One region of the Arthrobacter sp. SAFR-023 genome, then DNA from elsewhere that is predicted to be linked to it. Evidence: riboswitches for the same ligand, from Rfam matches in the RefSeq annotation. Region 1 holds a riboswitch; each other region holds the start of a gene.
What was found. Region 1 has a riboswitch for cyclic di-AMP ahead of ACTHQX_RS17815 (M23 family metallopeptidase). Riboswitches for the same ligand answer to the same signal wherever they lie in the genome.
Positions count from the first base shown of each region.

Region 1 (2,192 bases):
CCTTGGACACGGAGTCCAATGGGTTCATACGAACCGTTTGCGCGCGGTGGCGCGCGGCATTGTGGCGTGAAGACACGAAGGTAGCCTCTCCCAATGCCTGCGAGGTGAGCTGTCGGATTCGGATGGGAGTGCACCCGGCCGCTCGGCTTCCTGGGAAGCTTTTGCGACTTAACCCCAAGGCCTTCTTGCGAAGACCAAAATTGGTTCCCCCGCCCCTGCCAGACGATGTAATGCGAACGGACCTTGAGCGGTGGCAGAGCTAGGCAATCCACTCAAGAGCGTCAACTTCGGAAAAGTTGACGCGGTTTAGACGGTACAGCAGTTCGGAGCTAATGTCACATTCAGGTCACGGCATGTCACAGGAATGAGAGTGCTCACTCGGCTTGGCTTAGAGCCAGCCGGTGGGATCAACGACTTCCCCGTTGACCATCACCTCGAAGTGGAGGTGGCAGCCGGTGGAGGCGCCGGTGGTCCCGCTCAGGGCAATCGCCTCACCGCGGGTGACCTTTTGGCCAACCTCGACGCTGGAGGACGACAGGTGGTTGTACGTGGTCTCCAAGCCGTTGCCGTGGTCGATGACCACGCGGTTGCCTCCCCCGTATGGGTGCCACCCGGCGAACGTGACCTTGCCGCTGGCCGCAGCAAGCACTTGCGTGCCGCATTGGGCGGCGAAGTCCTGGCCGCGGTGGAACTCACCGGCGCCGCCGGTGATCGGGCTAACCCGGTAGCCGAACGGCGAAGACTTCACGAGCGTGGTCAGCGGCCCGCCCAAGGTGCCCACCGAGGCCGCACGGCTGATGCTGCCGGCAGACTGAGCACTCAGGAGCTGCTTGAGCTTTCCGTCCGGGTCACCGGTGGTGGAGACGGACGTACGGCTGAAGTCGATCTTCGCTGCCGCTTCCGCCGAGACCTTCGGCTGGGCCGGTGAGGCGGCGGACGCGGACGCTCCTCCCTGATGCTCGTCGGCAGCCAGGACGGGGCTGGTGGCGGGGACGGTAACAGTCAGCAGCAGGCCGGTAGCAGCAAGGGCCACTCCAGCCTTTTGCCCAACACCACTGGCCGAAGCGAAATCCGTAACCTGCCGGAACGGACCCCGGCGGCGGCGGCGCGCCTCGCGCTGAGCGTCCCGGGGACGGTCCGCGGCAATGGCCTCCGCAGGGCGCGGCTCAGGAGCGGGACCGGACGCGCGGCGGCGGCCCCGGGCATTCTGCATCGACAAGTACTGCTTCCTCTCTGGATAGCCTGCGAAGTTAGCTGTCGGATTCGGGTCAGAGAGTTCGGACCCGGCCCGCCATAACAAGCCATTCCGGCACAGGGGTATCCCGGGAGGATTCCTTCTGCGGAAGAGACTTGCTGCTGCGGACTTCACCCCAAGGCTGTAGAAACAGCCGGTTGTGGTTCCCCCGCCCCTGCCAGTGGGTGACTCGTGCTACTGATCTGCTGGCAAGGTTCGGCTCCAGATCAGGTAACGCTTTTGCATCGGCGTTGCCGTTTAACTATAGGCGATTAAGAAGCGCAGTAATAATTCCGTTATATTCGCTGTGCAAAAGTGGTAGGTCATCCTACCTGCAGATGTCAGACGGGACGCTGGCGTCAGGCGGAGCTGCGCTTTCGGCGCTAACCCACCCGCACGAACACGTGCGCCGCGACTTCCGGCGGCAGCTCGAGGGCACCCTCGAACCCGGGTACGCGGACAGAAATGTACTCCCCCACACGTTCGAGCGAGACGGCAGCGCCCGGCCGGATCCCGCCTTCATCCAGCTGGACCAGCAGCTCCGGCTCCACCTGGATGGGTTCTGCCAGGCGGCTGACGGTGACCTTGGATTCCGGACCGTAGCCGGCCATGGCATCGAGCAGGTTCACCACGCCGTCGGAGAACGAGCGGGCGGGCTGGCCCCCGAGCGCCGCCAGGCCGGGGATGGGGTTGCCGTACGGCGACTCGGTGGGATGGTCGAGCATTTCGTAGATCCTGCGCTCCACGCGTTCACTCATGACGTGCTCCCACCGGCAGGCCTCGTCATGAACGTAGGCCCAGTCAAGGCCGATGACGTCGGCGAGGAGGCGCTCGGCGAGCCGGTGCTTGCGCATCACCTCGGTGGCGCGCTTCCGGCCCACTTCGGTCAGTTCCAGGTGGCGGTCACCGGAGACGACGACGAGGCCGTCGCGTTCCATCCTGCCGATGGTCTGCGAAA
Region 1 is NZ_JBQCMF010000017.1:99,323-101,514, forward strand. Features, by position in the region: gene ACTHQX_RS17810 (C40 family peptidase) at 1-10, opposite strand, end outside; cyclic di-AMP (ydaO/yuaA leader) riboswitch at 81-252, opposite strand; gene ACTHQX_RS17815 (M23 family metallopeptidase) at 389-1,213, opposite strand; cyclic di-AMP (ydaO/yuaA leader) riboswitch at 1,225-1,466, opposite strand; gene ACTHQX_RS17820 (metal-dependent transcriptional regulator) at 1,618-2,192, opposite strand, start outside.

Region 2 (2,192 bases), on a different contig from region 1:
TCACCGGGCTCCCCCTCGCGGAAAAGCAGAACACCCTGACGTCCCTCGTGTGGACGATTACCATCGTCTCGCTGGGCGGCCTCGTGCTGATCGGCCTGGCCGGGACGGTCCTCATCCGCCGCACCATGAAACCGCTGGAGCAGCTCTCCGAGGTGGCCACCCAGGTCTCGCGCCTGCCGCTGGACGCCGGTGAGGTGGCACTCGCTGTCCGCGTCCCGCCGTCGAACGCCCATCCCGGAACTGAAGTGGGCAGCGTGGGCCACGCCCTGAACCAGATGCTGGACAACGTGTCCAATGCTTTGGAGGCGCGGCAGGAAAGCGAAATGAAGGTGCGGCAATTCGTGGCAGACGCCTCCCATGAGCTCCGGACGCCGCTCACGGCCATCCGCGGCTACACCGAGCTGATGCGCATGACCGAAAAATTCACTCCGGACGGCCAGCGGTCCCTGGCACGCGTGCAGAGCCAGTCAGAACGCATGACCGCCCTGGTGGAGGATCTTCTGCTGCTGGCGCGGCTCGACGACGGGCAGCCGCTCAAGCTCAGCGACGTGGACCTCACACAGCTCGTGATCGAGACCGTCAGCGACGAAAAGGTCATGGCACCGGACCGGGCGTGGCACCTCGACCTTCCCGAAGAACCTGTGTCCGTTCGGGGCGATGCATCGCAGCTGCACCAGGTGCTGGTCAACCTGCTCTCGAATGCCCGCAAGCACACGCCGCCCGGCACCACGGTGACCACCGGCGTGATGCGGTCGGCTGACGGCAGCGCTGTGATTACGGTCACGGACGACGGCGCCGGCATCCCGCCTGAATTCGTGGACAAGGTCTTCGCTCGCTTTGCCCGCGCAGACGCGTCACGTGTGACCCCGGCGCAGGCGCCCCCGGCACCTGCATCCGCAACGGCGACGGGTTCCATTGCCGGTGCCGCTAGCGCCCAAACAACCCTCCGCACCCCCGAATCGCGGGGGGAAGCCGGGGTTCTGTCGGCCGAGGGAACCAGCGGCCTTGGCCTGTCCATCGTGCAGTCCATCGTGGAGGCACACGGCGGGACAGTGGAGGTCACATCCCGGCCTGGCCGGACGGAATTTGCCGTCCGGCTGCCCATGCAAGGCGCCGCGCCGTCGTCGTGATGTCCGTTACCTAAATGTGACTTAATCAGAAGCCTCCTGTACGGTCGATAGAGTGCGGCCGCCACTAGAGCCGCATCTCCGGATTGACGCCCAGCTCTGCCGCTTCCCGGATTCCGCTAGTTCAGGCAGAGGCGGGGGAACCAGAGTCCCGGGCTTTCCGCATCAGCCCTTGGGGTGAAGCCGACACGTGAATTTTCCGTGCGGCCGGATGACCTCATCCGAACCCGACAGCTAACTCCGCAGGTGTTGAGAGGCAATCAACCATGTCTGAATTCAAGGCACAGGCGCGCCCTGATCGCGCCTCCCAGCAGTCCGACCGCAATATTTCCCGTCACCGTGCAGAGCCGGTTCGGCCTGCGACGGCTTGGGGCCGCCTGACCGGAAGCCTTCCGTCCTTCGGGCGCCGGGCAGCCGTCCTTACCACTGCCGCAGCCGTGCTCGTTGGCGTCGGCGCCGCAGGCCAGGCGGCCGACCAGGCTGCGCCTTCCGCCGCCCCAACGGCAGCGGCCACCGCCGACGCCGGGCAGACCCTGAACTTCGACAAGACGCTAATCTCCGCGCTTCCTGCCCCGTCCGCGGCGTCCATCGCTCCGCAGTCCTCGTCCCAGGCTGCCGCCGCCAAGGCCGCCACTGCGAAGGCTGCCGCTGCCAAGGCGGCCGCCGCAAAGACTGCCGCCGCCAACGCAGCGGCTGCCAAGACCGCCGCCGCTGCCAACGCCGCCGCGGTTGCCAAGGCCAACGCTGCCCAGGCGGCCGCTGCCAAGGCTGCCGCCGCGAAGGCTGCCGCCGTTGCCAAGGCGAAGGCCGCTGCGCCTGTTGCCCTGAATGATCCGGCCGGCGCACAGGCCTACGCGGCCACCAAGCTGGGGTCATACGGCTGGGCCGCAGACCAGATGCAGTGCCTGAAACGGCTCTGGACCAAGGAATCGGAATGGCGCACGACGGCCACCAACGCGAGCAGCGGCGCCTACGGCATCGTCCAGTCCCTGCCCGCCGAGAAGATGGCGACCGCCGGGGCGGACTACCGCACCAACTACCGCACCCAGATCAACTGGGGCCTGG
Region 2 is NZ_JBQCMF010000014.1:76,382-78,573, forward strand. Features, by position in the region: gene ACTHQX_RS15590 (HAMP domain-containing sensor histidine kinase) at 1-1,130, shown strand, start outside; cyclic di-AMP (ydaO/yuaA leader) riboswitch at 1,235-1,390, shown strand; gene ACTHQX_RS15595 (hypothetical protein) at 1,394-2,192, shown strand, end outside.
Region 2: linked by a shared signal. The riboswitch ahead of ACTHQX_RS15595 (hypothetical protein) and the one ahead of ACTHQX_RS17815 (M23 family metallopeptidase) in region 1 are both predicted to bind cyclic di-AMP.

Region 3 (2,192 bases), on a different contig from region 1:
GGTGACGTTCGCGAAGCTGCAGGAGCTTATGACCACCCGCCCCGTGGTGTTCCCCGGCCTGCCGGTGCTCATGGGCGCGGTGCTGCTCGCCGCCGTCGGCGCTGGCGCCGCCGTTGTGCTGGGCGGCTCGCTCGTCCTGGCGCTGCCCCTCCTGCTGCTGGGCCTGGTGGCAGGCGTGCTGCTGGTGCTGCCGGTGGGCGGCGCCGACGTGCCGATCGTCATCTCGCTGCTCAACGCCTTCACTGGCCTGGCGGTCGCGGCATCCGGCCTGGTGCTGGGCAACGTGCTCCTGGTGGTGGCCGGCACACTGGTGGGGGCGTCCGGCACCATCCTCACCCGGGCGATGGCTGCGGCCATGGGCCGAAGCGTGGCCGGCATCCTGTTCGGCGCGTTCCGGGGAGGTTCGACGGCGGGATCCACCGCTGTGAGCGACCGTCCGGTCCGTTCGTCGAGCCCCGAGGACGTGGCGGTGCTGCTGGGCTACGCGCAGCGCGTGATCATCGTTCCCGGCTACGGGCTGGCCGTCGCGCAGGGACAACACACCGCGGCGGAGCTGGCGCAGGCCCTGGAATCCCGGGGTACCCGCGTGGACTTCGCCATCCACCCCGTGGCGGGGCGCATGCCGGGGCACATGAACGTGCTGCTCGCCGAGGCCAATGTGCCCTACGAATCGCTCAAGGAAATGGGTGAGATCAACTCCGAGTTCCGCACCGCCGACGTGGCGCTGGTGGTGGGCGCGAACGACGTCGTGAACCCCGCCGCCAAGACCACCGCAGGCTCGCCGATCTATGGGATGCCCATCCTTGAGGTGGCGGACGCACGGCAGGTGGTGTTCCTCAAGCGCTCCATGCGGCCCGGGTTCGCGGGAATCGAGAACGACCTCATGTTCGAACCGCAAACCACCCTGCTGTTCGGCGACGCCAAGGAGTCCCTGACGAAGGTGCTGGGCGCGGTGAAGGCCCTGTAGGGGGCAGCATCCGGGGGTTGTCCCGAGCCTTTCCGCCACACCCTCGTTACTCAAATGTGACTTTTGGGGCCTGAGTGCGATAGCCTCGGCCGGTGCCCTGGTTCCGCTCAGGGCATTCCCGGGCAGAATGCCGAGCCCTGCCGCTGACCGGGATCCGTTCGCTATGACCAACAGGCAGGGACGGGGGAACCACCTTTGTACCGGCCTTGCAAGCCAAGGCCTAGGGGTTAAGTCCAGACGCTCCGCCCAGCGGCGGGCAGGACCGGGTGACTCCCATCCGAACCCGACAGCTCACCCCGCAGGCATGGGAGAGGCACATCAACCATGTCACGTAAGTTCACCGCCGCGCGCCATCGCGCCACCCCGACGACGTCCATCGCTTTGCAGGGCCTGCAGTATTCCCTCAGGTCCAACGCTGCCTCGGTTGCCAAGCCGGCGGCCGCCGCCGCCGTCGCTTCAGGGCTCCTCTTCGGCGCCGGAGCACCCGCACACGCAGGTGCCTACGCTCCGGAGACGCCGGACGCCGCCGCTGCTGTCCAGTCCGCAGCTGGCCAGGCGCTGGCAGCACCCACCCAGGCAGTCCCCGCCCCGGCGCAGGCCGCCCCGGCAGTTCCCGCGCCGGCAAGCGGTGGATCCGCTGTTGCCGGCGCATCGCACACCGTGGTGCCCGGCGACACCCTTGGTGCCATCGCAGCACGCCACGGTGTCAGCCTTGATGCACTCCTCGCGGAGAACGGCCTGTCCCTGGCGTCCGTCATTTACCCCGGCGACCAGATCCTCATCCCCGGACCGGGTGCCGTTGCAGCTCCCGCTGTACCTGCGGCCCCGGCAGTGCCTGAGGTTCCTGCCGCTCCGGCAGTTCCCGCGGCTCCAGCACCGGCTGCCCCGGCGCCTGCCAGCATGGGAATCTACAACGCCTCCGCCTCGATTACACCGGCGGCTGCAACCCAGTCAGCCAGTGGCGTGGGTGGAGCCATTGTGGCCTCTGCCCGGGCGCAGCTCGGCGCCACCCAGGACTGCACCATCCTGGTGGAGCAGGCACTGCGCTCTGTCGGTAAGTCCGTCGGCGACCTGGCCCCCGCACAGTTCTACCAGTACGGGACTCCGGTTTCCGCCCCGCAGCCCGGTGACCTGATGATTAGCGCCGGACACGTCGGCGTCTACATCGGCGGCGGCCAGGCCATCAGCAGTGGCATGAATGGCGTCAACGAAACCATCGTGCACC
Region 3 is NZ_JBQCMF010000007.1:134,925-137,116, forward strand. Features, by position in the region: gene ACTHQX_RS09660 (NAD(P)(+) transhydrogenase (Re/Si-specific) subunit beta) at 1-967, shown strand, start outside; cyclic di-AMP (ydaO/yuaA leader) riboswitch at 1,117-1,287, shown strand; gene ACTHQX_RS09665 (LysM peptidoglycan-binding domain-containing protein) at 1,292-2,192, shown strand, end outside.
Region 3: linked by a shared signal. The riboswitch ahead of ACTHQX_RS09665 (LysM peptidoglycan-binding domain-containing protein) and the one ahead of ACTHQX_RS17815 (M23 family metallopeptidase) in region 1 are both predicted to bind cyclic di-AMP.